One region of the Glutamicibacter sp. X7 genome, then DNA from elsewhere that is predicted to be linked to it. Evidence: riboswitches for the same ligand, from Rfam matches in the RefSeq annotation. Region 1 holds a riboswitch; each other region holds the start of a gene.
What was found. A riboswitch is a leader RNA that binds a small molecule or an ion and turns the genes downstream of it on or off. The one in region 1 is predicted to bind S-adenosylmethionine.
Positions count from the first base shown of each region.

Region 2: it holds a riboswitch for S-adenosylmethionine, as region 1 does, so the genes downstream of both, ACYU0X_RS16730 (flavin reductase family protein) here and ACYU0X_RS01445 (O-acetylhomoserine aminocarboxypropyltransferase/cysteine synthase family protein) in region 1, are expected to answer to the same signal.
Region 3: it holds a riboswitch for S-adenosylmethionine, as region 1 does, so the genes downstream of both, ACYU0X_RS04840 (bifunctional o-acetylhomoserine/o-acetylserine sulfhydrylase) here and ACYU0X_RS01445 (O-acetylhomoserine aminocarboxypropyltransferase/cysteine synthase family protein) in region 1, are expected to answer to the same signal.
Region 4: it holds a riboswitch for S-adenosylmethionine, as region 1 does, so the genes downstream of both, ACYU0X_RS03190 (hypothetical protein) here and ACYU0X_RS01445 (O-acetylhomoserine aminocarboxypropyltransferase/cysteine synthase family protein) in region 1, are expected to answer to the same signal.

Region 1 is NZ_CM142678.1:260,138-267,290, forward strand. Features, by position in the region: gene ACYU0X_RS01420 (isocitrate lyase/PEP mutase family protein) at 1-740, shown strand, start outside; gene arfB (alternative ribosome rescue aminoacyl-tRNA hydrolase ArfB) at 771-1,211, opposite strand; gene ACYU0X_RS01430 (SDR family oxidoreductase) at 1,291-2,208, opposite strand; gene arr (NAD(+)--rifampin ADP-ribosyltransferase) at 2,313-2,738, opposite strand; gene ACYU0X_RS01440 (CoA-binding protein) at 2,910-3,401, opposite strand; gene ACYU0X_RS01445 (O-acetylhomoserine aminocarboxypropyltransferase/cysteine synthase family protein) at 3,404-4,765, opposite strand; SAM riboswitch class I at 4,861-4,955, opposite strand; gene ACYU0X_RS01450 (histidine phosphatase family protein) at 5,036-5,608, shown strand; gene pntB (Re/Si-specific NAD(P)(+) transhydrogenase subunit beta) at 5,784-7,153, opposite strand, start outside.
Region 2 is NZ_CM142678.1:3,522,952-3,530,104, reverse strand. Features, by position in the region: gene ACYU0X_RS16750 (dihydrofolate reductase family protein) at 1-86, opposite strand, end outside; gene ACYU0X_RS16745 (helix-turn-helix domain-containing protein) at 308-625, shown strand; gene ACYU0X_RS16740 (mycothiol transferase) at 636-1,103, opposite strand; gene ACYU0X_RS16735 (DUF1345 domain-containing protein) at 1,240-1,953, shown strand; SAM riboswitch class IV at 2,098-2,213, shown strand; gene ACYU0X_RS16730 (flavin reductase family protein) at 2,282-2,797, shown strand; gene dnaB (replicative DNA helicase) at 3,277-4,635, shown strand; gene ACYU0X_RS16720 (ZIP family metal transporter) at 4,671-5,411, shown strand; gene ACYU0X_RS16715 (MFS transporter) at 5,456-6,817, shown strand; gene ACYU0X_RS16710 (GNAT family N-acetyltransferase) at 6,814-7,152, opposite strand; gene ACYU0X_RS16705 (pirin family protein) at 7,149-7,153, opposite strand, start outside.
Region 3 is NZ_CM142678.1:981,114-988,266, forward strand. Features, by position in the region: gene ACYU0X_RS04815 (DeoR/GlpR family DNA-binding transcription regulator) at 1-409, shown strand, start outside; gene ACYU0X_RS04820 (aminoglycoside phosphotransferase family protein) at 406-1,245, opposite strand; gene ACYU0X_RS04825 (CPBP family intramembrane glutamic endopeptidase) at 1,337-2,110, shown strand; gene ACYU0X_RS04830 (GNAT family acetyltransferase) at 2,121-2,558, shown strand; gene ACYU0X_RS04835 (VOC family protein) at 2,612-3,256, opposite strand; SAM riboswitch class IV at 3,610-3,729, shown strand; gene ACYU0X_RS04840 (bifunctional o-acetylhomoserine/o-acetylserine sulfhydrylase) at 3,822-5,165, shown strand; gene metX (homoserine O-acetyltransferase MetX) at 5,171-6,322, shown strand; gene ACYU0X_RS04850 (hypothetical protein) at 6,336-6,560, opposite strand; gene ACYU0X_RS04855 (class I SAM-dependent methyltransferase) at 6,565-7,153, opposite strand, start outside.
Region 4 is NZ_CM142678.1:620,318-627,470, forward strand. Features, by position in the region: gene ACYU0X_RS03170 (SNF2-related protein) at 1-1,622, opposite strand, end outside; gene ACYU0X_RS03175 (LOG family protein) at 1,710-2,903, shown strand; gene ACYU0X_RS03180 (5'-nucleotidase, lipoprotein e(P4) family) at 3,012-3,809, shown strand; gene ACYU0X_RS03185 (VIT1/CCC1 transporter family protein) at 3,812-4,918, opposite strand; gene ACYU0X_RS03190 (hypothetical protein) at 4,974-5,240, opposite strand; SAM riboswitch class IV at 5,256-5,366, opposite strand; gene ACYU0X_RS03195 (DinB family protein) at 5,411-5,935, opposite strand; gene ACYU0X_RS03200 (sodium:solute symporter family protein) at 6,025-7,153, opposite strand, start outside.

The DNA of each region.
Region 1 (7,153 bases):
CACTATCCACCGCTCACAGCTCGGGCCGTTTGCTCGTGCTTCCCACTGTCTGGGACACGTTCAGCGCCGCCGTGGCCGTCGATGCAGGTTTCGAAGGGCTCACCGTTGGTAGCCATCCGGTAGCCGACGCAATCGGTAGCGCGGACGGCGAAAAGATGGATTTCACGCAGTACCTGGCGGTGGTCCAGCGCATCACTTCCTCCGTCGAAGTGCCCGTCAGCGCCGATGTTGAATCGGGGTATGGTCTGGCCCCGGAGGAACTGATCAATCGGCTTCTTGAAGTTGGCGCCGTGGGTGCCAACATCGAAGATGTCGTTCACCGCGAAGGTGATCGCGTGCGCGATCGCAATGAGCACGCCGACTACATCGCCGCCGCCCGCCAAGCAGCCGATAACGCCGGCGTGGACTTCGTCATTAATGGTCGTACCGACGCGGTCAAGCTCGGCACGGACGTCTTCGCCGACCCGCTGGCCGAGGCCGAAGCTCGCATTCAGCTGATGGAACAGGCCGGGGCTCGTGCGGTCTATCCCGTTGGTTTGAGCACGGCAGAGCAAGTGACCAAGTTGGTGGCCTCCGTAAACGTCCCGCTGAATGTCACCGCGCATCCTGTAAAGGGCCACGGCGCCGGGGATTTGAGCGCGCTTACCGCACTTGGTGTGCGCCGGGTGAGCTTTGGCCCGCTGTGGCAGATGTGGTTAGCCGAGACCTCCAAGGAACAACTGGCCGCTTGGCGTAGTTAGCATTCCGGCCGCGGCACAACCTGCCGCACCCTACTCGGTGCCCGGGCGGCGCCGGAAGCTCTTAGTTTCGGAGCGGCGCCGTTTCGCCTCAATGCGTCGGCGTTGCGAGCCTTTCGTGGGGCGCGTGGGACGCCGCGGTATCGGTGGAACCAGCGCCTCACGCAAGACTCCGGCTAAGCGTTCGCGCGCCGCGGCACGATTCTGTCGTTGTGATCGGAACTCCGAGGCATCGATACTCAGCACCGTTCCGCTCAGCTTGCTCGCTAGTTCCTTCAGTGCCCTCGAGCGTTGCTCGTCGTTCAAGGCCGTGGTGCTGGCCAGATCTAAACTTAGCTGCACTCGCGAGTCGGTGGTATTGACCCCCTGGCCGCCCGGCCCCGAGGCGCGCGAAAACTGCTCACTGAGTTCGGCGGCTGGAATCCGTAGCCCCTTGGGTGCTCCGGGTCCCGGCGGTACGAGCAGATCGTCCATCTCACCAGTGTGCCCTACAACCGGTTGCCTCAAGGAACGCAGTACCCGGGCACGTGCCGGTTCGTGGCCCAGCCCCGGCTCATGGTGCCCGGTGCGTACCCGTCGTTGAATCTACCTCGGAGTTTTGCGCAGCGGCCAGCGATGCGTAGTAAGAGCGCAGGGTGTGCGAACCGTGTAGCTCACCCACGGAGTCTCGTTGCATGCCCTCGATGAAGAAGCGGGTTAACGAACCGCTACGTGGCCCCATCCGATCCGCAATCCACGTTGCGCAGGAGGCCAGCGCATGAGGGAGGGCGACATAGCGAGGGGTCTTTCCCGCAGCCTCGGCCGCCAGCTCCACGATCTCGCGATAGCTCAGGGCCTCGGGGCCTCCAACATCCCACGAACCCGCCCCGTACGACAGGCGCTGGACACAGAACTCGGCCAAGTCCGCGCCGTGGATGGGGCTCAGACGGACACTCCCGTCTCCGAGACCCACGGCCAGTCCGCGCCGGGTGAGCTCGAAAATCTCGGTCAGATCGGAGAAGTAGCCGGAAGGATTCACGATCTGACCGGTGACCTTCGAACGTTTGAGCGCCTGCATGAAGGCGTATTTCGCGCGCATCAGCGCCGAGGTGCCCTCCGCGGCATTCATCACCCCGACGTATAGGAATGAATCCACCCTCGCTTCCTCGGCCAGCTCGAGATAGCGTAAGTTCAGGCGGAAATCGATGTCCCAAGGATCGGCCTTCTGCCGTGTCACGCCCAATGCCGAGAATACGTGGTGCACCCCATCCACGACCGAGGTCCCGAGCTCGGATGCGTCGCGAGCGACGACCCACTCATCGACCAAACCTTCCAGGGCCGGTGCGCCGAAGGAGCCGGTGGCCATTGCCCGGTCTTGGTCGCGCACCACGACACGGATGATGAAACCCTGTGCCTTAAGCCGTGCGACGAGAAAGCGTCCGACGTAGCCGGTGGCCCCGACTACCAGTGCCCGTTTGTCCCTGGAATCCATGACGGTCATAACCTTTCGACGAGGTGCATTGCGGGAGGTGCCCGCCCGGTCAGTTATATGCAGGCTCAGGGACGCATTGAGTCCGAGCCGTTCACGGAATCGACCTAGTTAATGATCTCTGCCTTAGATTCTCGAATCCCGGCGATCCTCTCGCGCCAGAGCGCGAGTTGCTCTTGGGTGAGGCGAGTCCAGTCGGTCACTTCCTCGAGCACTCTTAGTGGCACTGCGCTCCGGTAGGAGCGCGTCGGATTGCCGGGAAACTTCTTGTCCGTGACATTTGGGTCATCTTCAAAGTCACCGGTGGGTTCCACCCGGTAAACATGGGCGCTCGCGCCCTCGGGCCCCAGCATTGCGGCAATCTCAGCGGCCAGCCCGGCTCCATCACGCTGCGCGGTGAAATACACGTGGTTCATGGTGATCTCCGGACGATAGTTCGAGGGGTGTCCGGCGATAATGAGGTCGCCCGGTCGCAGTACGGCGCGGGTTCCATGGAAGAAGGTGTCCTGATCGTTGGCGTTCTGTGAGCTCACGCCGCGATCATAACAGGGTGGAGCCTAGCGCGGACGGAACATCAAAGCGGCGGTCGTTTCCCGCAAATCCTGCGTTAGCTTGGCCAGGCTGGCCGCCGGGTAGGGAACGGCGGCCAGGGGGTAATGAGCAGCGGAGGGACCCAGCCCGGTGCCCTCCGCTACTGCGAATTCTCAGGCCAGTTGCTGACGCTTGGAGGATATAACCCCGGTATTGAAACCGGCCAAACGCAAGCCGCCGTAGAACCGCGCATGCTCAATCTTCACGCACCGGTCCATCACCACATTCATGCCGGCAGCTTCGGCGCGACGAGCAACCTCTTCATGCCAGGACCCCAACTGTAGCCATAGGATCTTGGAGCCAACGGCTAGCCCCTCGTCCAATACCCCGGGAAGGTCATCATGTTTGCGGAAAACTTCGACCATGTCGGGCACCTCGGGCAGGTCGGCCAGCGACTTGTAGACCGGTTGTCCCAGAATTTCATCTAGCACCGGGTTCACGAAGTACACGGTGTACTTACTTGAAGAGAGCAGGTAGGTGGCCACAAAATAGCTAGCCCGCGACGGCTTATTGGAGGCACCGACAATGGCGATGCTCTTCGTCTCGCGCAGAATCTTCAGTCGCTCGGCGGCCGAAGGCCCCTGCCAGCTGCGATCGTGCGTCATGCTTAAGCCCCCTTCGGAGTAGTGATGGTGCAGGCTGCGCCATCGAAGTTTGCCGCTACGGCTGGTGATGGCTCGGCAACCTGCTGCGCGGCGGTCAGGGCCTGATCGAGATCCCAAATAATGTCCTCAACATCTTCAAGGCCGACGGAGAGGCGGATCAGGTCTTCGGGAACGCCGGCTGACACGAGCTGTTCGGCGGTGAGCTGCTGGTGGGTGGTGGAGGCCGGGTGCAGTACCAAGGTGCGGGCATCACCAATATTGGCCAGATGGCTGGCCAGTTGCAGGGAGTCGATGAATTTCGCTCCTGCGGCCCTCCCTCCGGCCACACCGAAACTGAAGACCGAGCCGACGCCCAGCGGCAAGAGCTCACTGGCCCGCTGGTGTTGCGGATGTCCCGGCAATCCAGCGTAATTGACGTAGCTGACTCGCTCATCTGCTTCCAGCCAGGCCGCCACAGCCTTGGCGTTGGCCAAGTGAGCGTCCATCCGCTGGGGCAGCGTCTCGAGGCCTTGCAGCAATTGGAATGCCGACTGGGCCGGTAGTGCCGGGCCAAAGTCGCGTAGCTGTTCGCTGCGGAGCTTGGTCAAGAAGCCGTATTCACCAAAGTTGCCCCACCATGAAACATTCCCGTAGCTGGGAACCGGTTCGGTCATGGTGGAGAATTTTCCATTGCCCCAGTTGAAGGTGCCGGCCTCGATGACCACGCCGCCCAAGGTGGTGCCGTGCCCGCCGATGAATTTCGTGGCCGAGTGGATCACAATATCTGCGCCGTGCTCGATCGGCCGGAGCAGGTAGGGAGGAGTCAGCGTCGAGTCCACCACAAGGGGGATGTCGTGACGGTGCGCCGCCTCGGCGAGCCCCTTCACATCGGCAATATCGCCGGAGGGGTTGGCGACTACCTCCGTGTAGAGCACCTTGGTATTGGGGCGAATCGCCGCCTCAAAATCTGCTGCTTCATTGGAATCGATGAAGGTGGTTTCGATACCAAAGCGCCGTAGCGACACATCAAGCTGGGTGATGGTGCCGCCATAGAGCTTCGCCGAGGCGACGATGTGGTCCCCGGCTTGTGCCAACGCTGCGAAAGTGATGAACTCCGCTGCCATGCCGGACCCGGTGGCGACGGCACCGATGCCGCCTTCGAGGGAGGCCATGCGTTCTTCGAACGCGGCGACCGTCGGGTTGCCGATGCGTGAGTAAATATTTCCGTACTTTTGCAACGCGAACAGGTTCGCGGCATCGTCGGAGTCCTTGAAGACGAAGGACGTGCTTTGGTAGATCGGGACCGCGCGGGCACCGTGTTCGGCGTCGGGGGTGCCCCCAGCGTGTAGTGCGCGGGTGCGGAACCCGAAAGTATGGTCGGCCATGGGAAGGTATCGGCTCCTTAGTCGAGGCTGAATTCGAGGCAAGGAATCCCGAGGCTCAATGTCACTTTGCGGCCATCGAGTCGAGGCGGAAAGTTGCTCCATCGTTTCTGGCGGTAGCACCGTAACCACCGGCTGTGGCAGGTTGCTGCGGCGTCATCGAACCAGATCTCTCGGCCGCTCGGGATGGTACGTAACAGTTTGCCAATGTGACCGTTTGTGAACCAAGTATGCGTCGTAACGTTGCGGCCTACGGTGGTTAGACTCGGTGATATGACTGCTTCGATTGCCCTAGTTCGCCATGGACAAACCGACTGGAATCTGGCCGGGCGCCTGCAAGGTCAAACGGACATCCCACTAAACGCTACGGGACGACAACAGGCGCGCGAGGTCGGCCGCTCGCTACAGGCGGGCGCCTGGGACTTGGTACTCGCCTCGCCACTGGGTCGGGCACAGCAGACGGCCGAGCTCATCGCCGAAGAAGCGGGGCTGGCCACCGGCCGACCGGTTGCCGGGGTGATGGAGCGATTCTTCGGCGAGCTGGAGGGGAGGATCCCGGCGGAACTTCCCGAGGGAGCCTATGAACAGTTATTGGAATCGGCAGAATCGAGCCACGCGGTGACCGCCCGGTTGACTCGGACCCTGTGTGCGCTCGCCGAAGAGTACCCGGGACAACGCATCCTTTGCGTGAGCCACGGCGGTGCCATGCGCCGGTTGCGTGATGCTCTGCTCGGGCGTCGTTTGCCCGAGCCGGTCGCCAATGGCGAGATACTGCCCGTACCCTTGCCGCGGCTATACGAGCTGGCGGGGGAACTGGGGATTGAAGTTCCTGTCGCTACCCGTTAGCGCTGGGTTTACCAGCGGGCGGGGCCTAGCGCGGTAGCTGCTCACCACGGCTCGCCTTGCTGGCCGGCGAAGGCGGGTGGACCTAGGGGCAACGTAGGACTCGTTGCGAAACGACAATCGCCGCAACCCCTTGAAGGAGTTGCGGCGATTGGTGGGAGAGGACTGGCTGCGTTAGCTACAGGGTGCGCAGAATGTCTTCGACACGCTCCTTGGCGTCACCGAAGAGCATTTGCGAGTTCTCCCTGAAGAACAACGGGTTTTGCACGCCGGCGTAGCCACTGGCCATGGAGCGCTTGAAGACGATCACTCGCTCCGACTCCCAGACACGGAGCACCGGCATTCCGGCGATGGGGCTTCCGGGATCTTCAGCGGCTGCCGGGTTCACCGTGTCGTTGGCACCGATCACGAGCACCACGGTGGTTTCGCTCAGCTCGTCGTTGATCTCGTCCATTTCCAGCACGATGTCGTAGGGCACCTTAGCCTCGGCCAACAGCACGTTCATGTGCCCGGGCAGTCGGCCCGCCACCGGGTGGATACCGAAGCGAACCTTGACGCCCTGTTCGGTGAGGCGGTGAGCGAGTTCGGCGACCGGGTACTGTGCCTGAGCGACGGCCATGCCGTAGCCCGGAGTGATCACTACGCTATCGGCCGAGGCGAGAAGCTCTGCGGTTTCCTCGGCGGTGATTTCGCGGTGTTCGCCCTGCTCCTCGTCCTTCGACGCGGAGGCTTCGATACCAAAGCCGCCGGCGATCACCGAGAGGAAGGAACGGTTCATCGCCTTGCACATGATGTAGGACAGGTAGGCACCGGAGGAACCCACCAGCGCACCGGTGATAATGAGCAGATCGTTGCTCAGCAGGAAGCCAGCGGCCGCAGCGGCCCAGCCCGAGTAGCTGTTGAGCATGGAGACCACCACCGGCATATCGCCGCCGCCGATGGATGCGACCAGATGCCAGCCCAGCACGAATGCCAGAACGGTGACGGTCACGAGCTGCCAGAGGGCAGTGTTCTGCACATACAGCACCGTGAGCACCACAAAGGCCACCAATAGCACCAGGTTGATGAGGTTCTTGCCCGGGAGTGTGAGCGGTCGCGACTTCATCCGTGCCGAGAGCTTCAGGAAAGCCACGATCGACCCGGTGAAGGTCACGCCACCGATGAAGATGCCGATGAACACCTCACCCCGGTGAATATTCTCCAGCGCACCATCGAGCGGTGGGTGCTCGAGATGGCCGTTCCAACCGACCATCACGGCGGCCAAACCGACGAAGCTGTGCAGTAGGGCGATGAGTTCGGGCATCCCGGTCATTTCCACAACCCGGGCACGCCAGAGTCCAATGGCGCCACCCACGACGACCGTGACCACAAGCAGTGTGAGGCCAAGTCCCTGGTTACCTTCGCCGGGAGCACCAAACAGGCTCAACGCGACGGTTGAAAGTAGGGCCAAGGTCATGCCGATGATGCCAAAGACGACGCCTCGCCGTGAGGTTTCGTGCTTGCTCAGCCCGGCAAGGCTGAGAATAAAGAGGAGACCGGCGGTGATGT
Region 2 (7,153 bases), 340 kb from region 1:
TTGCCCCAGTAGCCGCCCCAGTGCTCACCGGCGCTGGCATATCCATCCAGGCTTGAAAACACGTCATAGGTGAACGTTTGAGACATGCTGTCCCCCTAGCCCATTTCTGCCGACAAGGCCCGTGGACGCCTAGTCTACGCCGCGCACCGCGGGCTCAACAGCCCGAAAGCTCCCGCGCTCGATCAGGGCCTGTGGCGGTGCCCAGCGGAACGTGGTCATGAGTTAACACGGAGGCGGATCCGCCGACGCCCCGGTGCTACGCTGGGCCGTGAATCACCGGCATCAAGCAGAACAATGGGGTTTTAGCATGGGCGCAGTCTTTCCCGACCAGTCGCAGTTGGACGATTCCGCCAAGGAACGTGTGGCCGAACATCGGCGGAGTCTTGAACAGGCCGAACGTGAAGAGAACTTGCGTGAGCTCCGTGAGCGCGCGGGCTTGAGCCAGCAGGAGTTGGCCGCCCTGCTGAAGGTCAAAGCGGAGCGGATCGGCAAGCTCGAGCGCGGCGAATTCGACCGGGTGCAGTTCGCGACACTACAGCGCTATGTCGAGGCACTGGGCGGTAGCCTACGCCTCGAGGTGGACTCGACTGAGGGACCTCAGGCCTCTAGTATCCGAATCTTCTAAGCGGGCGCGCTCAGGACCCCGAGGCGGCCGCTGCAAGCCCGGCACGTAGTGTTTGGGCCTGGCCTGCCTGAAATGCCGTCTGTGTGATCAGATGGGCAATGACGCGGCGCAGGGACCACGTGCTGCCCGGCGGGGTCCATGGGGTCGGCGGAACACTTAGCCGCCGGTCGAAGACCGTGAGCGAACTGATCAGCGCATCGGTGGCCGCGGCCACCAATGCATACTGCTGCAGGGCGGCCGTTAACGAGCTCGCCGTGGCGACGGAAGGTTGGGTGTCCTGCGCTCGCTCGCCGTGTGTGATCAGCGCGCACCACCCCAGCTCCAGTTCAATGGCTAACCGCAGGGGATCTTGGAGACTGGGCCCTCCGGGGTGGGGCCGATGGGTAAATCCCTGCTCGTCGAGATCTACGTAAGCCTCGCGCAAGAGCGAACGGCTGTCTCCCAGGGCGTCGAGCAGGTCAGGAATCTCGGTGTGCATACTGGCTCCATTCGGGGTCGCCACCGGCGGTGTACTTGCACTATAGCCATTAAGACACGCCCCTGAACGGGGCTTATTTCGCGAAACAATGGCGCAATGCACCTCATGTCATCTCGTTCTGTGCGAGAGTTGAGCTATGAAATCGGCCAAGCGAACCTTGCGCGCGCGGTGGCGCCGGCTTGCCTTCGATGACGGCTTCCGGCTCGCGGTAACCTCGCTACCGCTCTTGCCTGCGCTCCTTATCGGTTCACTACTTTCCCGCTCCGACATAAATGGTGCGGCGTTGCTGGTCACCGCTGTTGGCGGTGGCTTGGCCTTGGCACTGGTGCTTAATCTTGGCTGGACACATTGGTTATATACCCGCACCGACCCACGTCTGCTCGAACGCATCGCGCGCTACCAATGGCAGCACGGGCCGAGCCAGTTGAGCCGATTCATGGGCGCACACGACGCGCAGGCGTGGTCCCTCTCGCTTGCCCTAGCCTCACTCGTGGTGGCTATCTGCCTGGTCCTCACGCCATGGGACAGCCCCAGTGCGCTCGTACCCGCGCTGGTTATCGTAACGGCCGCGGCCAGTTGGGTTTCGGTGGGTTACACTTTCGCCTTGCAGTACTTCCGGCTAAATGCCGCCGGTGAACACATTGACTTCGACATCCGCGAGGCACCGGACTTCGGTGACTTTCTTTCCATGGCGCTGATGGTCTCGGCCGCGGGAGCCTATAACGGAGGCACCCCGCGCACCCGCCAGGGCCTGCGCACCATTCGGACGCATACCTATGTGGCCTTTCTCTTCAACACCGCGGTGCTGGCGATGATTATCTCGCTGATCAGTGGCAGCATTTTGGGCTGAGCCCGCTTACGCCTTGTGAACAACGAAGATTACGCGGCGCGAGTCCGTGAGTGACGCGGCGGGTCGAATAAACCGGTGAATATTGAGCTTTGCTACGCAGTTTGTTTGACCCTCGCGTCATGTAGCCCATATTGTTCTTAACAGAATCAAGAGTGTCGACATCTAGCCCTGGCTTGTCGGCCGGCAACCCTCTCAACGGTAGTGGGGTGCTCCAGGTGACGATTCGGTCCCGTACTGGCCGTGCGGGGCAAGTACCGCACATCGAGACGAAAACCATGGAAACCCGCGGTCTCGTGCCGCAGAGCGTCCATGTCACGCATCGGTGGGCATGAGAACGAAGGATAAAACCTTGCCGCTGAACTACGATCTCGATTCTCACTCCCTGCGTACGGTCTTTGCCCGACACCCCTCAGGAATTGCAGCCCTGTGCGCCACCGTAGATGGGCGCCAAGAGGGATTCGTGGCGTCCTCCTTTACCGTTGGGGTCTCTCTCGAGCCACCGCTGGTGATGTTCGCTGTGCAAAAGTCCTCGCGAACCTGGCCTCGGTTGCGGCGGGCTGGACGCATTGGAATCTCGGTGCTCAGTGAACGCAACGAGTGGGTGTGTGCCCAGTTGGCGTCGAAGCATGGCGACCGCTTTGCCGGCGTCTCCACCGAAGTTACCGCCGACGGGGCCTTGTTGCTGGATGACTCGGCCGCCCACTTTGAAACCTCGATCTACTCCGAGGTCGATGCAGGCGATCACTGGGTGGTGCTACTGCGCGTGCATGCGCACCGGGTGGCCGAGCATGACCCGGTCGTTTTCCATGACTCGGCCATTCGCCGACTGCCCGCGCTTGTCTAGGGTCACACGCCCGACTCTGCATAAGGTATGAAAAGATTCCACATAGTTATCCACAATCCAGTGGATAACTTGTTGATAAGGGGTTGAAAACCTGTCTAAAGCCCCGGAAACGCGGTGATTCGCTGTGGACAGGCGATATCTACAGGCTGAATAACTGTGAAAAATAAACTTGTATCCACAGTACCCATTTTCTAAACGGCCTTGTCAGATGGCTATTGACAAGATGTGATTTTAATAATCCACAGAGTTCTCCCCAAGTCGTAAACAGCGAATCCACAGGGGCTTCACCTTTATCCACATATTTTGTGGATAAGTGGGTTTCGATCCGTGGTAAACGCGCCTATCGTTGGCACAGGGCGGACGAATATCCACAATGTCACGACTCAACCTGTCGGTAACGCCTGACAGTGTTGGTGAGTTGGTTAAAAGGTGGGGGCAGAGCCGCCCGGGTGGAACTCAAGGGGATGGAAGTGTCAGTTATGAGCGCTGAGCCGACGTACGAAAGCCGCGACGCGGATGCGGGGCGCACACCTCCACAGGATCTGGCCGCCGAGTCTTCCGTGCTGGGCGCCATGATGCTTTCCAAGGATGCCATCGCCGACGTCGTCGAGGTGGTGCGCGGTGCGGACTTCTACCGTCCCGCCCACGAATTTATCTATGAGGCCATCGTGGACCTGTATGGTCGCGGTGAGCCGGTCGATGCGGTGACCGTGGCCGATGTGCTGACCAAACGCAATGAGCTGGCGCGCGTAGGTGGCGCCGCCTACCTGCACAATCTGGTCCAGCAAGTCCCCACGGCAACTAACGCGGCCTACTATGCGGAGATCGTGCGTGAACGTGCGGTGTTGCGCCGCCTGGTGGATGCCGGTACGCGCATTGTGCAAATGGGCTACTCACCCGATGGCGAGGTCGATGCCATCGTCAACGAGGCCCAGGCCGAGGTCTACAAGGTCGCCGAAAACCGCAATTCCGAAGACTATGTGCGCCTGAGCGACATCATTGAAGGCACCGTCGATGAGATCGAGAACGCCGCTAACGCCGGCGATGGCATTACCGGTGTGCCTACCGGCTTCTACGAATTCGACGAGCTGACCCAGGGCCTGCAGGGCGGACAGATGATTATCATCGCGGCTCGCCCGGCGGTGGGTAAGTCCACCTTCGCCCTGGACTTCGCACGCTCGGCAGCCATCAAGCACCGTATGGCCACCGTGTTCTTCTCGCTGGAAATGGGCCGCAATGAAATCGCCATGCGCCTGCTCTCCGCCGAGGCCTCCATTCAGCTGCAGGCGCTGCGTAAGGGCGATGTGGCCGATGAGCAGTGGACCAAGATCGCTACCACCATGGGACGCCTCAACGAGGCGCCGTTGTTCATCGACGACTCACCGAATATGTCGATGATGGAGATTCGCGCCAAGTGCCGTCGCCTGAAGCAGCGCAATGAGCTACGCATGATCGTGCTGGACTACCTGCAGCTGATGAGCTCGGGAAAGCGTGTCGAATCGCGTCAGCAGGAAGTCTCCGAGTTCTCGCGTAACTTGAAGCTACTGGCCAAGGAACTGGATGTCCCGCTGATTGCGCTCTCGCAGCTGAACCGTGGTTCGGAACAGCGCACCGACAAGAAGCCCATGGTCTCGGATCTGCGTGAATCCGGTTCCATCGAGCAGGACGCCGACATGGTCATTCTGTTGCACCGCGATGACGTCTACGACAAGGAAAACCGCCCGGGCGAGGCCGATGTCATCGTGGCCAAGCACCGTAACGGTCCCACCAAGACCATCACCGTGGCCTTCCAAGGTCACTACTCTCGCTTCAACAACATGTCGAACGAGCCGAGCTAGCGGAGATTCCACTGCCGGGTCGATAGGCTGGGGCCATGTTCGAGGCTCTCACTGCATTCCTCTGGGGTTCGGTCGCCGGTGCGGCGCTGTTGCTCGGCGCGGGGCTGGCCTGGTTCCTGCGGATACCGCGTAGCATCATCTGCGCGGTGATGGCCTTTGGTTCTGGGGTGTTGATTAGCGCGCTGAGTTTCGAACTTGTGCTCGAAGCGGCGGACACCGGAGGCCTGCTGGCGACCGCCGGTGGCGTAGCCGCCGGCTCGTTGCTCTATTTCGCTGCAAACCGGCTCGTCGGCGCCCGCCCGAAGCGTAAGGCCGCGGCCAGCGGTAGCGGTGCGCAGAACAATTCGGGTATCGCCATCGCGATCGGTGCACTGATTGACGGGATCCCGGAATCGGTGGCCCTCGGAGTGGGCCTCGTGGCCGGGGGCGGGATCAACCCGACCATGGTTGCCGCGATTTTCATCTCCAACGTCCCCGAAGGGCTGGCCAGTACCGCGGACCTGAAGGCCGGAGGGCGCAGCGCAGGCTCGGTGTTCGGATTGTGGGCCGGTACGGTCGTTGCCTCCGGACTGGCCGCGGCCCTAGGCTACCTGCTGCTGGCTGGTGCGGCCCCGGAGGTGTTGGCCTTCGCCACCGCGGTGGCCGCCGGCGGCATCCTGACGATGCTCGCCGACACCATGATTCCCGAAGCCTATGCCGGCGAAGGCGACTTGACCGGTTTATTGGTCGTCTTGGGATTTCTCTCGGCCTTCGCACTGCATGTGATCGGTGGCTAGTCAGTCCTGCTGGCTTCTGGCCCAGACAGTGAAAGAATAGCTTTATGCATTCAACCGGTCCGTCCGAACGGATCCATCCCCGACCGACGACGGTCTTCAGTCCTAAGTATCTGGGCACCACTCTGGGCATGTTCGTGCTGGTGTTCATGGTGGCATTTGAGGTCATGGCGGTAACCACCGCCATGCCAGTCATCAGCGAAGCGCTACAGGGGCGCGAGCTCTACGCGCTGGCCTTCTCCGCGCCGCTAGCCAGCGGCATGGTCGGTATGGTGGCCGCCGGTGAACTGGCCGACCGGCGCGGGCCTAAGCTCCCGCTCTTCGCCTCGGTGTTGATCTTCGTCATCGGCCTACTGATCTGTGGCGTAGCAGTGAGTATGCCAATGCTCGTTATCGGCCGACTGATTCAAGGTGTGGGCGGTGGAGCCATTACGGTGGGCATCTACGTGCTGATCGCCCGCCTCTATCCGGGGCATTTGCACCCGAAAATCTTCGCGCTCTTTGCCGCCGCCTGGGTTCTCCCGGCGCTCATCGGTCCCTGGATTGCCGGGCTTGTGGCCACCTTTATCGGCTGGCGATGGGTGTTCCTGGGAGTCTTGCTGCTCGTGGTGTTTGCGTTTTCGGCCGTCGTTCCCGCCCTGCGCTCGCTGCAACCCGAACACAACGCCGAGCTGGGACCAGTCTCGGTCCGCCGACTGCTACTGGCCGCCGCTACCGCGGTCAGCGTGCTGGCGATGAGCCTCTTGGGACGCTTACCGGGTATCGGCCCGATCTGTGTGGTGGTGGCCTTGGCGGCGGCCCTGCTGGCCCTGAAGCCGTTGCTACCGGCCGGAACCCTGCGGGCGGCCCGCGGACTGCCGGCTACGGTGCTCTCCCGAGGGTTGGTGGCCGCGGCCTTCTTCGGTACCGAGGTGTACCTGCCTTATATGTTGCGTGAGGATTACGCGCTACGCCCGGATCTCGCCGGGTTGGTACTTACCGCCTCGGCGCTGTCCTGGTCGGTGGGCTCCTGGCTCCAGGGGCGTACGGGAGAGCGTTTTAGCAACGCCGCATTCATCACCGTCGGATCGCTGGCCGCCACCGCGGCGATCGGCACCGCACTGGCCACCGCCACCTGGCATTTGCCGGTACCGATCTTGGTGGCGGGATGGGCCCTCGGCGGCTTCGGTATGGGGTTGATTTATCCGCGTCAGAACGTGAATATGCTCGGCCTCTCGGCCAAGGACCAGCAAGGCTTCAATTCCTCGGCGATGACGCTGGCCGATTCCCTGGGCTCTGCCAGTGCCACCGCCGTGGCCGGGGTGGTGTTCGTGCTTGCCGGTGCCGCGCCATTTGCCGCCGTGTTTGCGCTGACCTTCGTGGTGGCGCTGGCTATGGTTCTCGTCGCTGGGCGTACCGCGGCGCGCTAATCCTTGGGCAGTGCCGCCAGATGCCGCGCGGCGACCTTTACTAGGTGCGCGTCGAAATCATGGTGCTTGGCAACGTAGGCCTTGATATAGGGGCAGACGGCCACGATCTGAGCGCCCTGGGCGACCGTGTCCGTGAGCGCGTAGTTTGCTAACTTCCCGGCGAGTCCCTGCCCTCCGTAGGCCTCGTCCACCACGGTGTGGAAGAAGATACGATCGGTGCCCTCGTCCGTACTGCCCGGCACTTCGCGGTAGTGGGCCGCTCCAATCTGCGTGCCCGCGTCTTCGAGGACATAACGCTGCTTCTCGGGCAGGTGCCGGATGCTGATCTCGTTCATC
Region 3 (7,153 bases), 720 kb from region 1:
CGTGGTAACCAATGCGGTGAATATTGCTGCGCTACTGGCGGTGCGACCTCATATTCGTGTGATGGTTACCGGAGGGGTGCTCAACGCCCGTTCCTACGAATTGGTCGGCCCGTTGGCCCAGAGCGCTTTAGCGAAGATCACTCTGGATCTGGCTTTCGTGGGAGTCAATGGGCTCGATCCGACGATCGGACCCATGGTTGGCGATGAGATGGAGGCAGCCATTAATGAGCAGATGATTCAGCAAGCCGAACACAGCTACCTAGTGGTTGATTCCACGAAAATTGGGTCCCGGTCGTTCATTATCTTGGACCGTGAAGAAGTTGACGGCGTCATCACCGATGATCAGCTCAGCGAACCGCAGCGCGCCGGGCTTGAAGCCTCCGGGTTACCGGTGATCAACGCGGACTAAAGTACCGCCGCGGCGTCCATTACGCGCGGGGCGACCTTGGCCAGGAGCTTATCCATCCGTGGGTTGTCGTCGCGCGAGAGCGTATCGCTTACCCGTTCGAGGGACATGAGCCCCAACCAGATCTTGGCGCGGTGGGCGGTTGCCGGATCGGGTGCAATCTTTTCGATCAACTCGCGCCCATGCCATAACCCAAGGTACGCGCTGTTGAGCGCAGGATCCCATCTGGCGGCTAAGTCCCAGTCGAGAAGCCCAACGAGTTCTCCATCGACCCAATGCATGTTATGACCCGCTAGATCGCCGTGAACGAGGCCCGCGGGAACCTGAGCCAGCATCGGAAGCTGGGCCCACAACGCTTGGGCGGGGGCGCGGAGCTCAACGGGCAACCCGTTGTAGGTTTCGGCGATCCGTGTTTCGGTCCATGGACCTCGGAATGCGAAAGGTTCGGCTAGTAATCCCTCAAGCTCACCGAGGGGAATCCGAGCCAGCTCGGTCACCACGCGGCGTAATACCTGAGGATCGCCTTGATGCGGCGGGTGAGCGGTACCCGGAACATAACTCATCACGACCGCGTTGAGATCTTGAAACCGTCCAACGCCACTCAACGGCCGAGGGACTTGATAGTCCAGTAGTTCATTCATGCGTGCGTGCAACTGCACCGACCGCGGCATGTCGTCACTTGCCTGCTTAGTACGGGCCATTCGGATCACGGCCTGCCCTTCGGCAATGAGCACCCGGTGAAATTGCCCGCCGGTATTGATAGTGGCCTGCTCCCAGTCGACGGACGGATAAAAGTCGCGGGCAAATTCTCGTTCGGCAGTTAAAGCTAACGACGTCATCAGGATCCTCGCATTGACATGTGGGTTCAGAACCAACCCTAGCCGCTACTCGCTCAGCGCAAACACAGCAGTCACTGCCTATGATCATGGGGTGAGACCTCAACTGCCTGCCGTTACGTCCCGCACCGATCGTTCACCGCGTCTCGAAGTGCTACTGGTGCTGGCCCTATCACTGGGACAAAGCGCCGTGTATTCGCTGGTCAGTTTCCTCGATAAGCTCACGCGTGCGCCGCTGGGGGAGCAAACTACGTCGCTGAATGACTCACTAAGTTCGCGGCCCTATCTGGACCTGACTTACCAGCTCCTCGACATACTTTTTGCGCTCGTCCCGGTGGTGCTCAGTCTGTACTTCCTGCGCCTGACCCTCGGGCGTACCATCCATGACATTGGTTTCGACCTGCGGCGTCCATTCCGGGACCTGCTAATGGGTGCGGCACTTTTCCTCGCCATGGGATTAGGCACCTTGGGCCTCTATGCGGCAGGCCGGGCTCTAGGGATCACTACAGCGCTGCACGCAGCAAACTTAGCCGAATACTGGTGGAGCATTCCGGTACTACTGCTATCCGCAGCGCGCCATGCAATTCTCGAAGAAGTCATCATGCTGGCCTTTCTCGGTGCCTACCGGAAGTTCTTCGGGCTCTCGCCTATGGCGATCATTGTGGTCTCAGCGCTCGTGCGCGGTAGCTATCACATCTATCAGGGCGTCGGACCGTTCCTCGGCAATTTCGTCATGGGACTGGTCTTCGGCTGGATTTATCAGCGTTATGGCCGGGTAATGCCACTAGTGATAGCCCATTTCCTCTTAGATGCGGTGGGCTTTGTCGGGTTTATGCTCATTGGCCCGGCCATCGGCATCGGAAATTAGGAGATGGATCATGGACATCAGAATTGTTGCCGCCACCGAAGAACACGGTACCGCCCTGATTTCATTGTGGGAGGAGGCCGAGCTATTGCGACCCTGGAATGATGCTCGAGCAGATATCAGCCGCGCTATCACTGGGCCCTCGTCGGATCTGCTCCTCGGGATGGTCAACGGGCAGCTGGGCGCTTCGGTGATGGTAGGCCACGACGGGCACCGTGGGTGGCTTTATTATCTTGCGGTAGCTCAGAGTGCGCGACGTCGAGGCTTCGGGCGTGCAATGGTGCAGGCGGGGACGAGTTGGCTTGAGCAGCGAGGAGTACCCAAGGTCCAATTGATGGTGCGCGATGGCAATGAGCAGGCCCGTGACTTCTATCGGGCCTTGGGTTTTGAAAGACAACGCGTCGAGGTGCTGGGAATGGTTCTTCCGCAGACGCAGGATGCATTGTCTTAAAACGTGGAGGTCGGCACACCCCAATTGGTATGCCGACCACACACTGCAAAGTTCTAAAGAACCACGGTGCCATTCGGAGTTTCGAAGGTAACCGACATGATGCCAGGAGTCCCGTTCGGCGCCTGGTAATTCATGATGACGTCGCCTAGGACTACCTCACGCGGTTGTCCAAGCCATTCGAGTACCCGATCACGTGATCCGGCGATTGAGATCTGCGAAATCGAACCGCGCGGTTCTAGCGCGCGTGAGGGGTGCAATTCCTCTGTGCCCTCGTCCCAGCGAATTAGGTAGGGGACCTGCGGATCGGCGATGAGTCCCTTGATGCCGATCTGGCGCCAGGTCAGCTCACGGCCATCTGGGAACTTGCGGTTACCCGGCACGGACTCACGACCCAGCCGTTGCTCGGCGTCCGAGAGGTCATCGAGTGAGACAACCCAGCCCATCCAGCCGCCGCCGGCCTCGGAGCGGGCCCGCACCGCTTGGCCGAAGGGGGCCTTGTCACTGGCCGGGTGATTCAGTACCTCGACAACTTCGAGGTACTGATTGTTCGTTAGCGGAAAAATTACGTTGCGAGTTCCGAATCGTGGATGCACGCCACCTTTGACGAAATCCAATCCCAAGGTCTTGGATACCCGCTCGGCAGTAGGCATCAGCCCATCTGGGCCACAAGCGTACGAAACGTGATCTAGCCTCATCATGGCTACATCATTGCACCATGTGATTCAAGTCTCGACTTAGGTTCACCTTAGTTGCGTTTGGGCCCGTCATTGAGCCTATTTGCTGGAGTAAACCGCAAGGCTCATCCTAAGTGCCGCCCTCGAGTTGGTTTGCTCGATCGCTGTGTAGCGATGTGAGGCATGGGGGATGGTGGTGTCTAGGTAAGCGCGTTGCATTCTGAAGGCGCGCGGTTTTCTGTCCAGAGTTTCCCGCCTCGGGGTCCTAGTCGAATATTCTTTGATCAAATTCCCTGATTACGTGATTGTGACCCACTGCGTCACGTCAATAAGTCTCAGATTGCAAAATTCTTCGACAGTCGGCAGACTTATAGCTAGGTCATGAGTTCCAGTGACAAGCCCCGGCTCGCTGGACGGCAACCCTCCAACCGCGGTGGGGTGCCCCGGGTGAAGACCTGGCCCTGCACGCAGATGCGTGCTCAGGACAAGCGCGGGTTACTCCCTGGAAGGCGCCACCGTGTGGTCTTCCATGCAGGTGTGTTTTCAGTGGTGTACCCCTAACTAGTTATGAACTAATTGGAGGAAAACCATGAGCCAAAATTGGTCCTTTGAAACTCGTCAGATCCACGCAGGACAGACACCCGACCCGGTGACCGGTGCACGTGCGCTACCGATCTACCAAACCACATCGTTCGTCTTCCCGAGTGCCGAGAGCGCCGCGGCACGATTCGCACTTCAAGAACTCGAGCCGATCTACACCCGCATCGGCAATCCAACGCAGGAAGCCGTCGAAAACCGCATCGCAGATCTCGAAGGCGGCGTGGGCGCACTGCTACTGTCCTCCGGGCAGGCGGCAACCAGTTTCGCTATTCTGAACCTCGCCGAAGCCGGCGATCACATCGTGGCCAGCCCCAGCCTTTACGGTGGTACGCAGAACCTGCTCAAGCACACCCTGAAGCGTCTGGGCATTGAGGTTACCTTCGTGGCCGATCCGGACAATCTCGAGGCATGGCGCGAGGCCGTGCGTCCAAACACCAAGGCCTTCTTCGGTGAGGTAGTCTCCAACCCGCGCCAGGACGTGCTGGACATCGAAGGTGTGGCCGCCGTGGCCCATGAAGCCGGTGTGCCGCTGCTCGTGGACAACACCCTAGCGACGCCGTACCTGGTCCGTCCGATCGAGTGGGGCGCCGATATTGTCATTCATTCGGCCACCAAGTACCTCGGCGGACATGGCACCGCCATCGCTGGCGTAATCGTTGACTCCGGGAATTTCGACTTCGCTAAGGACCCGGAACGATTCCCGGGCTTCAACACCCCGGATGAGTCCTACAACGGCTTGGTTTTCGCCCGTGACCTTGGCGTCAACGGCATTCTCGGGGCCAACTTGGCCTACATCCTCAAGGCCCGGGTCCAGCTCCTGCGTGACCTCGGTTCCGCGGTGGCACCTTTCAACGCGTTCCTGATCGCACAGGGACTTGAGACGTTGTCGTTGCGCGTGGAGCGCCACGTGGCCAATGCCAAGGCCGTGGCGGAATTCCTTGAACAGCACGAACTGGTCGAATCCGTCAGCTACGCAGGGCTACCTTCGTCGCCATGGTACGAGCGCGGGCAGAAGTACGCTCCGCAGGGTGTTGGGGCCATCGTGGCCTTCGAAGTGGCCGGTGGCACCGCCGCCGGGCAAGCCTTCGTCGATGGACTCAAGCTTCACTCCAACCTTGCCAACATCGGCGACGTGCGCTCGCTGGTGGTGCACCCCGACTCCACCACCCACGCGCAGCTCTCCGCCGAGGAACGTCTGGCCGCCGGTGTGCGTCCGGGCCTCGTGCGGTTGAGCGTGGGCATCGAAAATATCCAGGACATTCTGGCCGATCTCGAGCTCGGCTTCGCCGCCGTAGGTGAGCTCGGCTCGAAGGAATTGCAAGAGACACACTAAGGCATATGAGCATACCCGTGACTACCGAGCCGACGTATTCGGATCACCCGACCATCGACGGGAAGGACGGCATTGTGCGCCGCCTGTCCGTGGGTGAGCACCATTTTGAAACCGGCGGGTACCTGCCCGAGGTGGAACTGGCCTACGAAACCTTTGGCACGCTCAATGCCGAGGGCAGCAACGCGGTGCTGGTGCTGCATGCGCTGACCGGAGATGCACATGTGGCAACCGGGCATGCCGCACAGCCCGGCTGGTGGGCGGACTTCGTCGGTCCGGGGCTCACCGTGGATACGGATAAATATTTCGTGCTCAGCGTCAATATGCTCGGTGGGTGCAACGGTTCCACCGGGCCATCGAGCCACGACGCGCAGGGCCGTCCCTACGGGTCGCGCTTCCCGTTCACCACAATTCGCGATGCGGTGCACGTCGAGGCGAAACTCGCCGATGCACTGGGGATCGACGTGTTTCATGCGGTGATGGGTGGTTCCATGGGTGGAGCGCGCGCTCTGGAATGGGCCGTGCAGTATCCGGATCGGGTGAGGAATCTGGTGGTTATGGCTGCCACCGGTCAGTCCACTGCCGAACAGATCGCCTTCGCTCAGGTGCAAATCGAATCGATTCGGCAGGACCCATACTTCGCTCAAGGGGACTACTACGCAAATGCCGTAGGCCCCGATGCGGGTTTGGGTATCGCCCGCAAATTGGCCCACATTACGTACCGTTCCGAGGCGGAACTGGAACACCGCTTCGGGCGGACGGCGCAGGGCCAAGAACAACCACTGGGATCTGCAACCTGGCCACGCGGTCGCTACCAGGTGGAGAGCTACCTCGACCACCAGGCCGGCAAGCTGGTCAACCGTTTCGATGCGAACAGCTATGTGGTGCTCACCGAGGCGCTGATGAGCCACGATATCGCGCGTGGTTTCGATTCCTTCGAGGCGGCATTGGCCCGGCTCGCGGAGGTCAACGTGGTAATTGCGGCAGTGCGTAGCGATCGACTGTACTTCCCGGAACAGTCCGAACGGCTGGCCGCGGCACTGCCTGTGCCGAAGCCGGTGTACTACATCGACTCACCCATTGGCCACGATGGTTTCCTGACGGACGCCAAACAGCTGCACGGGGTGCTCAGCCATCTGGTTTTCGAGCAAGAGCCCTAAATATGGAAATGCGCTACGGCCCGTAATCCGACTCCTCAGTATGCGATGGAGCTTCGCGGTTGCGGGCCGTAGTTCGTTGGCGGGAGCGCCAGAGGCACACGCCCACCCAGAGCACGGCCATAGCGCCACAGCCTATAGCTGCCCGGTCGTTCCCTGTGCCCAGAGACCAGAAGCTCAGCATGGCAAAGAGGGCGCTGATCAGCGCCGCCATGCGGACGGAGATCGACGACCGGCGCATCTGATCAGCTCCGCCGCGTCCCGGCAGTAGCCACGAAGATCATCAGCGGCTCGGTACCGGTAAAAGCGGAGTGCTGCCAGTCGCTATACACGGCCCTGAGGGTAAATCCAGCGTGTACTAGCTGTTCCGTGATGCGCTGCCGCGTGCGGAAGACTAGGTCCAGGTCCTCAACGATTTGCTGCCCCGTAGTTAGTCGCTGGGTTTCGAAACGCAGCGAAACCACCTCACCGGTTATGCCACGCAGCTGCGTGGATTCACGAAGCGGGCCGAGGGCCGCGGTGTGCCTGGTCGTACTACCTTCGCCGACCCAGGATTCCCAAGCGCGCGCCTGCGGATTACGTGATTCGAAGGCGATCATCCCGCCCGGCCTGAGCCGTTCGTGCAGGTCGTTCAGCGTGCGTTGCCACTGCGGATCGGGGATATGCTGCGCCACATTGCCGCTGAGCACCGCATAGTCTGCCCGCAACGCAGGTAGTGAAGTGCTATCTCCCTCAATCCACTGCACGCGCTCAGCGCCGGGGCGTTGCCGTGCCTGTTCGAGCATCACCGCGGCCGGATCTAGTCCTACAACCGTTCGTCCTTCGGCGGCCAAG
Region 4 (7,153 bases), 360 kb from region 1:
ATCGTGATCAACAGCCCCAGATCTAGCCAGTCGTTTTGTTCGGAGGGGACCGCGTTAATTTTCAACTGCGGCAGCTCGGAGAGCTGACGAAAAACCGGTCGGGTTCCGCGTTCGACAACCTCGATACGTTCGGTGCTCTGTAGCGCCGGCAGAAGCGAGGAGACGAAGTCAATGAGCTGTTCACCGGTAAAGAAGCGTGGCGAGAGATCCGCGTTGTGCAGACCGGTCTGCTCGGTGAACAGGTCGTCGACCAGCGCAATTAGTTCACGTTCGGCGGCGGCATCATGAACATCGTGGCGTTCATCGATCCCCGGGTACTTGATGGTGAAGGACAGCTCGGCCGTATCTTCGGTGCTACCGCTGGCGGTACTGCGCTTATAGTCCACCCGGGCACGCACCACCGGGGGTTGCAGCTCGGGCAGTTGCAGCTGCTCATCGATGCTGCGCACCGCGAAACGGCGAGCGAGTAAGGGGTAGCTGTCGGCGAGGAAATGCTCGCGGTCATCCTGCGGAATCTGAAGTGGCTCGCGGTGGGTGAACCAACGCCGCGTCTCGGTCGGCAGGGGTTCCCGGCTTGGGGCCAACAGGATCTGCGATGGCTGCTGACGTTGTAGGTAGTAACCGTGGTTGCCGATGGTCCCTGCGGGGGTGTCGGCGGAGAGCGGGATGATCTCCTCGCCCAGCCGCAAGGCACCGGTCAAATGTATATCACCGGTCTCATCGCAATGCGCCTGAAGTTCATGGGTGGCTGGCTCGAGCAATGCGATGCTGGTCTCTGCGCGCATCGGCAAGAGCTCGATGCCCAGCGCCGAGGTTTCCTCGAGCATCGACCACAGTAACGGCGAGGAATACTCGTCGAGGTACAGCCAGTCCTCATCCACCTTGAACTGCAGCTGCGTGTTGGCATGGGCCAGCGCCGCAAAACGGGCGAACCAGTGATGCTGGGTGCGCAACAGGTTCCAGCCGAAGGTTTTGTACACCAGCGTGGTCCAGCGCAGTTGGCCGCGCACCCAGCGACCTTCGGCGTTGCGCACCATGGGGCGTACGCCGAGGCGGAAGCGCTGATGGCGCACCGCGGCCGGCAGCTGATGCCCGGTCGGCGCCCACTGGGTGGCGGAGGCGTCATGCGCGTCGAAAAGCATGACCTGCAATGCCATCGGTGTGACCGGATCATTGGCCGAACCGGTCAACCCCGCTTCCGGATCGTTTTCCAGTGGCTCATACCAGGAGTTAATGGTTTCTTCCCAAGCCGCGTGGGAACGTTCGACGGTTGCCGGGGTGCCGGTCGCGGGGGTGGCGCTGGCCTGCTTGCCACTGGCGATGGCCAAGGCGGCGACATGCTTGCATTTCGGGGCTTGCTCGCAGTCACACCAGGCTTCGTCTATCTGCCAGCCGCTACCAGAACGCACCAATTTCAGGCCCGGCTCGGCCAGTAACTGAGGCTCTTCTTGCTCCTCGGCGGTCTCCAGAATCCGCCCCGTGATGGTGTGCTTCTCGTTGTCGAACTCGCAGGAGATCGTCACGGCCTCCTGCGCCGCTAACTGCTGGCCATAGAAATAGGGCGCATTGCCCAAATAAGCCAGAAGCACTCTGGAATCGAGGATCGGTGCGGCATCGTTCATCCGTATATCGTTTCACGATCCGCGCCGGGGCCGAAATTTCGGTGTCGTCTTGATGCGTTCGGCCTCCGGGGCGCGTAGCGTAGTGCCATGTCGCAGTCCTACTCACTGTTGCCCTCACGGGCCGTGAACATCACGAGCCTGGCCGAGTTCGATCGGTTGGCCACTACCGCGGTGGAAACCGATGCAGCATTGGCCCGCAATTGGCGGGTTCATCAGCTCGACTTGCGCGAGCGTACCGGGATGTTACGTCGCTTGGACTACACGGGGTGCCTTTTCATCGGGTGCACCTTCGCCGACGGGGTGCAAGAACAGGTGCAACTGCACGGGGCACTCTGTCTGGGGCAGTCGACCGAGGTCGCACCCTTCAACGCCCAACGCCGTGCGCTGTACACCGCCGAGGAGCTGTATGCCGGAATTGAACAACTCCGGTACCGGCAGGTGCCCGACGCGCTGATCTACGCCTTTGCCCAACAACAGGCGGTGCCCGGCCGGCCGACCGAGGAATTCGCGCTGGCCACAACCTTGCATGATCACCACGTCGCTCGAGCATTGGAGCACGAGGTGTATGAGGGCAGGTTTTCGCGCTCGCCGATCGTTGGGGTGATGGGCGGACATGATTGTGTTCGCGGAAGCGAGAGCTACGCCCAAGCAGTACGCCTCGGCGCGTTGCTAACACGTAGCGGGTATAGCGTGGCCACCGGGGGAGGCCCGGGTGCGATGGAGGCGGCGAATGCCGGAGCCTGGCTCGCGGGGTACGAAAACCCGCAAATTGATCAGGCCATCGACATGTTGGCCGAGGCACCCCTGGCACAGGATAGTCGCACCGCATGGGCGCGGAGCGCGCTGGCGGTGCAACAACGTTTTGCCCGGACGGGCTGTTCGCTGGGCATACCGACCTGGTTTTATGGGCACGAGCCACCGAACTTGTTTGCCAGCCACATTGCGAAGTTCTTCGCCAACTCGATGCGTGAATCGATCCTTCTCGAGCAGTCCAACGGCGGGATCATCGTGCTACCCGGATCCGCCGGTACGGTGCAGGAGATTTTCCAAGATGCGTGCGAAAACTACTATGCCCCCTCGGCCCGCGTGACCCCGATCGTCTTGGTCGGCGTCGAACATTGGACGAAAACCCTGCCGGTGTACCCCCTGCTCAAAGCGCTGTCCGCCGGTAAAGCAATGCGCTTCCGGATTGCCCTGGTGGACTCGGGGGCCGCGGCCGTGGAGTTCCTGCAGTCGGTCCAACCGCTACGCCGTCGTACCCGTGCGACGCTGCAAAGCTAGCGCGTGTACACATCACGGAACGCCCTGTGACGTGGGCAACTATCTTTGCTAGCGTAGGCGCGGTCAGGCCGGTCGGAGTACCGGTTCGTACCGCATGGAGGAAACGATATGAAGAAGATGATTGCTGTGGCAGCCACCCTCGCCATTGGTGGTTTGGGCGGGTACGCGCTAGCCAGCGGTGAGCCGGCCGCCGCGGGAGCCGAGTCTCACTGTGAGGTCGCGGAATATGCCATGGGGTTGCGCTGGCAACAACAATCGGCCGAGGCCATGGCCTTGCAGGGACAAACCTACGCGTTGGCCACGCAGCAACTCGAAAAAGTGGTCCAACAGGCCTCCAAGGGACGAAGCGGCAAACTCCGCGAAGACCTGGCCATCATCACCGACCTCGATGAGACCGCCATCGATAACAGCGCCCTGCTAGCGCGCGATCTAGAAAACTGCCACGACTACAGCACCTGGGACACCTGGGACCATTGGGAACGCGAAGGCGATCCCACGCTCATCCACGGGGCCCTGGACTTCTTTAAACGAGCCGACGAGCTCGGGGTGCACATCTACTACATTTCCGATCGGACCGAAGCGAACCTCGACGATACGTTGGCGGACCTGCAGCGCCTGGGCCTACCGCAGGCCGTTGAAGACCAGGTGCTGTTGCTCGGGCCTCCCAAGGAGGAACGACGCGCTGCGGTAGAGAGCGAGCACCGTGTGGTCATGCAACTGGGCGACACGATGCATGACTTCGACGCTGCCTATGCCGGAAGCGATCTGGAAACCCAGCATGAACTGGTGCAGCAGCAAGCCGACAAGTTCGGCCGGGAATGGTTCGTCTTACCGAACCCAACCTACGGCAGCTGGTCCAAGGCCACGCTCGAGAGCTGGGATGTGGAGCCAAGCGAAGGCCGGTGAGGTTAGACGGCGGTGGTCCCGAAGAGCAGACCAAGGCAGTAGGTGACCGCCGCCGCCCCCAACCCGATGCCGAGCTGACGCAAGCCGCGCTTGAGCGGAGAGGCGCCGGAGAGCAGCCCCACCACGCCGCCGGTACCAAGCAGCGCCAACCCGACGAGGACCAGCGAGAGCACGACCGCGCCGGTGCCCGACAGACCGAAGATATACGGCAGGATCGGGATGACGGCGCCGGAGGCGAAAAAGGCGAAGGAGGAAGCTGCCGCGCCCGGGGCCGAGCCAAGCTCCTCGTGCTCCTTCTCAAGTTCTTCGGCGCGAGCCTCTGGATGCAAGGAGAAGGAAGGGTTGCAGTCACAGGTAAAAAGGCCCATGCGTTCGGCAACTCGGTGCTCGGCATCTTCGTCGCTCATGCCGCGCGCCTTGTAGATCAGCACAAGCTCATTTGCATCGAGGTCCAGGTTCGGGGCCGCCGCGAGAGTGACCTGTGTGGGCCGCGAGGCGGTCAGCAGCTCGCGTTGCGACCGTACCGACACATACTCACCGGCTGCCATGGACAGCGCGCCGGCCAAAAGGCCCGCGATACCCGAGAACAGCACGAAACCAGAGGCCACGCCGGTGGCCCCGACGCCCATGACGAGGGCCAAGTTGGAGACCAAACCGTCGTTGGCCCCGAAAACCGCGGCCCGGAAATTGCCCGAGAGGCGTGCCCGTCCCGCCGTGGCTAGCGCCCTGATGACTTCCTCGTGTACCTGTTCGTCCGCCGCCATCTGTGCGGTGGCGTCGGCATCCTTTTCGTAGGGGGAGCTACTTTCCGCGCGCTGAGCCAAGGCCAGCACGAAGACCGACCCGAAGTGACGTGCCAACCAGCGCAGGAACATGCGGCGGGTCGACGGACGCACATGGCGTGCATGCTCGCCGAGTTTGGTCCGCCAATAGGCCTCATGCCGTTCTTCGGCCTCCGCGAGCCCCAGCAGGATCTGCCGTTCTTGCCCTGTGCGGCGTTCGGCCAGCTCTCGATAGATGGCGCCTTCGGCGATTTCATCGGCCAAATAGCGCCGCCAACGGCGGATCTGTGCCGAGGTGGGCTGTGCTGACGAGCTGTCGCTACTCATGCGTTGTTGCTCCTGGGGCAAAGCCGGGCTGCTACGCCCGGCGAAGGCGAACTTCTCAGCTCCCCACACTAGCCAGCGAAGCGGGACTGGGGAATTTGGCAAGACTAAATACGCGCAGCCGGCCTCCGCGGGCTCCACGCGCGGCGGTGCGGATCAACAATTGCTGTGTTTCGGCGTCGAAGCGTGGCCGATCGACCGCGCGCGAGAGCGTACCTAGCAGTTCGTCGGGATTGGCTATGCCCCATTCTTCCCAGCGGCCCTGTCTCCGGAATCGGACAACATTGGCATGGGTATCGATCAAGGGAAACACGGCGTCGGCCATGGGCGATCCTTCGCGCTTAAGCTCTTGCCCGTGGCAATGGCACACGGACCGCTTCCTCATCCGAACCACCCATGAACTTGGGGTTGGTGTGTGGCCAGTCGGAGCTTGGCGCCACATCTCGTGAAGCTACACGGCCGATATTACCGTACGGCGTGGCCTACCGAATTCTGTTACGGCAGATTCGGGGCATGGGCGTACAGTCCGGCGAAGCCGTCGAGCTGTTCTCGCAAGATGTCGATATGACCGGCATGGCGGGCTGTTTCGCCGAACATGTGAGTGACGAGGCGGGCCAGATTGGTGTGCCGGTGTGTGACCCACCAGGTTACTTCGGCCGCGGTGGTGGGCTCGAGCTCGTCGCAGGCGGCTTCGGCGAAAGCGATGGCGCGGCGGTAGCTTTCGCAGACCTCGCGCAGGGTCAGCTCCTTTGGGACGGTGAATTCTGCCTGTGGGTCGTCGCTGGCCAGCACCTGACGCATGTGTTCGTCCTGCGGAGTTCTGCCCAGGCATTCGCCGAAGTAGGCGTACTCCGTTGCCGTCAAATGATGCACGATCCCGATGATGCTACTTCCGGTGGCGGTCATTTCCTGCCGGGCGTGGGCCTCCGACAGGTCGGCGCATTTCCATAACACTGCTTCTCGCGCCTCGTTGAGGTACTCTCGAACGCGCTGCGCGCCTGGATCCTGACTAAGACTCATGGTCCACAGCCTAGGAAGATCTCCAGCAAAAGAACAGGGGCCGCGAACCAAGTGGTTCGCGGCCCCCTGCCGGTCAGCGGGTGCCCCGGCTAGCTGCGGCGCACGCCTTCCTCGGTCGAGCGACCGGACAAGCGTTCGCTCCAGTGTGCGAGAACCGAGTCATCGGTCGGCTTGGTGGCCAAGGAAACGACCACGTAAACGATGGCGGAAATGGCCAGGCCGTAGTAGATCGGTTCGTTGGCGTACACGCCTGCGAAGGGCGCTTCGGCCTGAATCTCGAGGTAGATCATGGTGCCAAGGGTCACCAGTGCCCCGGCGGCCATGGAGGAGGCCGCACCGATTCCGGTGCCGCGGCGCCAGATCAGTCCGCCGAGGATCGAGACCAGTAGACCGCCGACGAGGATGTCGTAGGCAATGGTCAACGCGGCCACCACGTCGGTAAAGACGATGGCCAGCAACATGATCAGCACGCCGAGCCCCAGCACCCAGTAACGGTTGGACTTCACGTCTTCTTCCGGGTTGCTCTCGTGATCCACCTGCACCGTGCGACCGAATAGGTTGGCCACGACAGGCAACACGTCGTTGCGAGCAACGGTTGCCGAGGCAATCAGGGCGCCGGAGGCGGTGGACATCATGGCAGCCAAGGCGGCGGCCAGCACGATGCCGCCCAGACCGATGGGCAGCAGGTCGCTGGCCACGGTACCGAAGACAACGTCCGGGTTGTCCTTCGCGGTTTCGGCCAGTCCCGGTAGCGCCACACGAGCGCCCATACCCACCATCGCGCCGGCGACGCCGTAGATGATGCAGTAGATTCCGGAGGTCAGCCCACCCCATTGGGCGACCTTGTCGGTACGGGCGGTGAAGACGCGCTGCCAGATGTCCTGGCCGATCAACATGCCAAGGCCATAGACGACGAAGTAGGTGATGATGGTCTGGGTGCCAATGCCGTCCCAGGTGAAGAACTCGGCTTCGAGGCGGTCGCGAATAGCTGAAAGTCCGCCGGCCGACGACAGCGTGAAGGGCAACATCAGGGCAAAGACACCAACGGTGGTGATGAAGAACTGGACCTGATCAGCCAGGGTAATCGACCACATGCCGCCAATGGTGGAGTAAATCAGCACAATGGCGCCGCCGATGAGGATCGCCAGCCAGCGGTCCCAACCGAAAATGACGGTGAAGACCGTGGCGTAGGCGCCGGTGGAGGTAGCGGCCAGCATC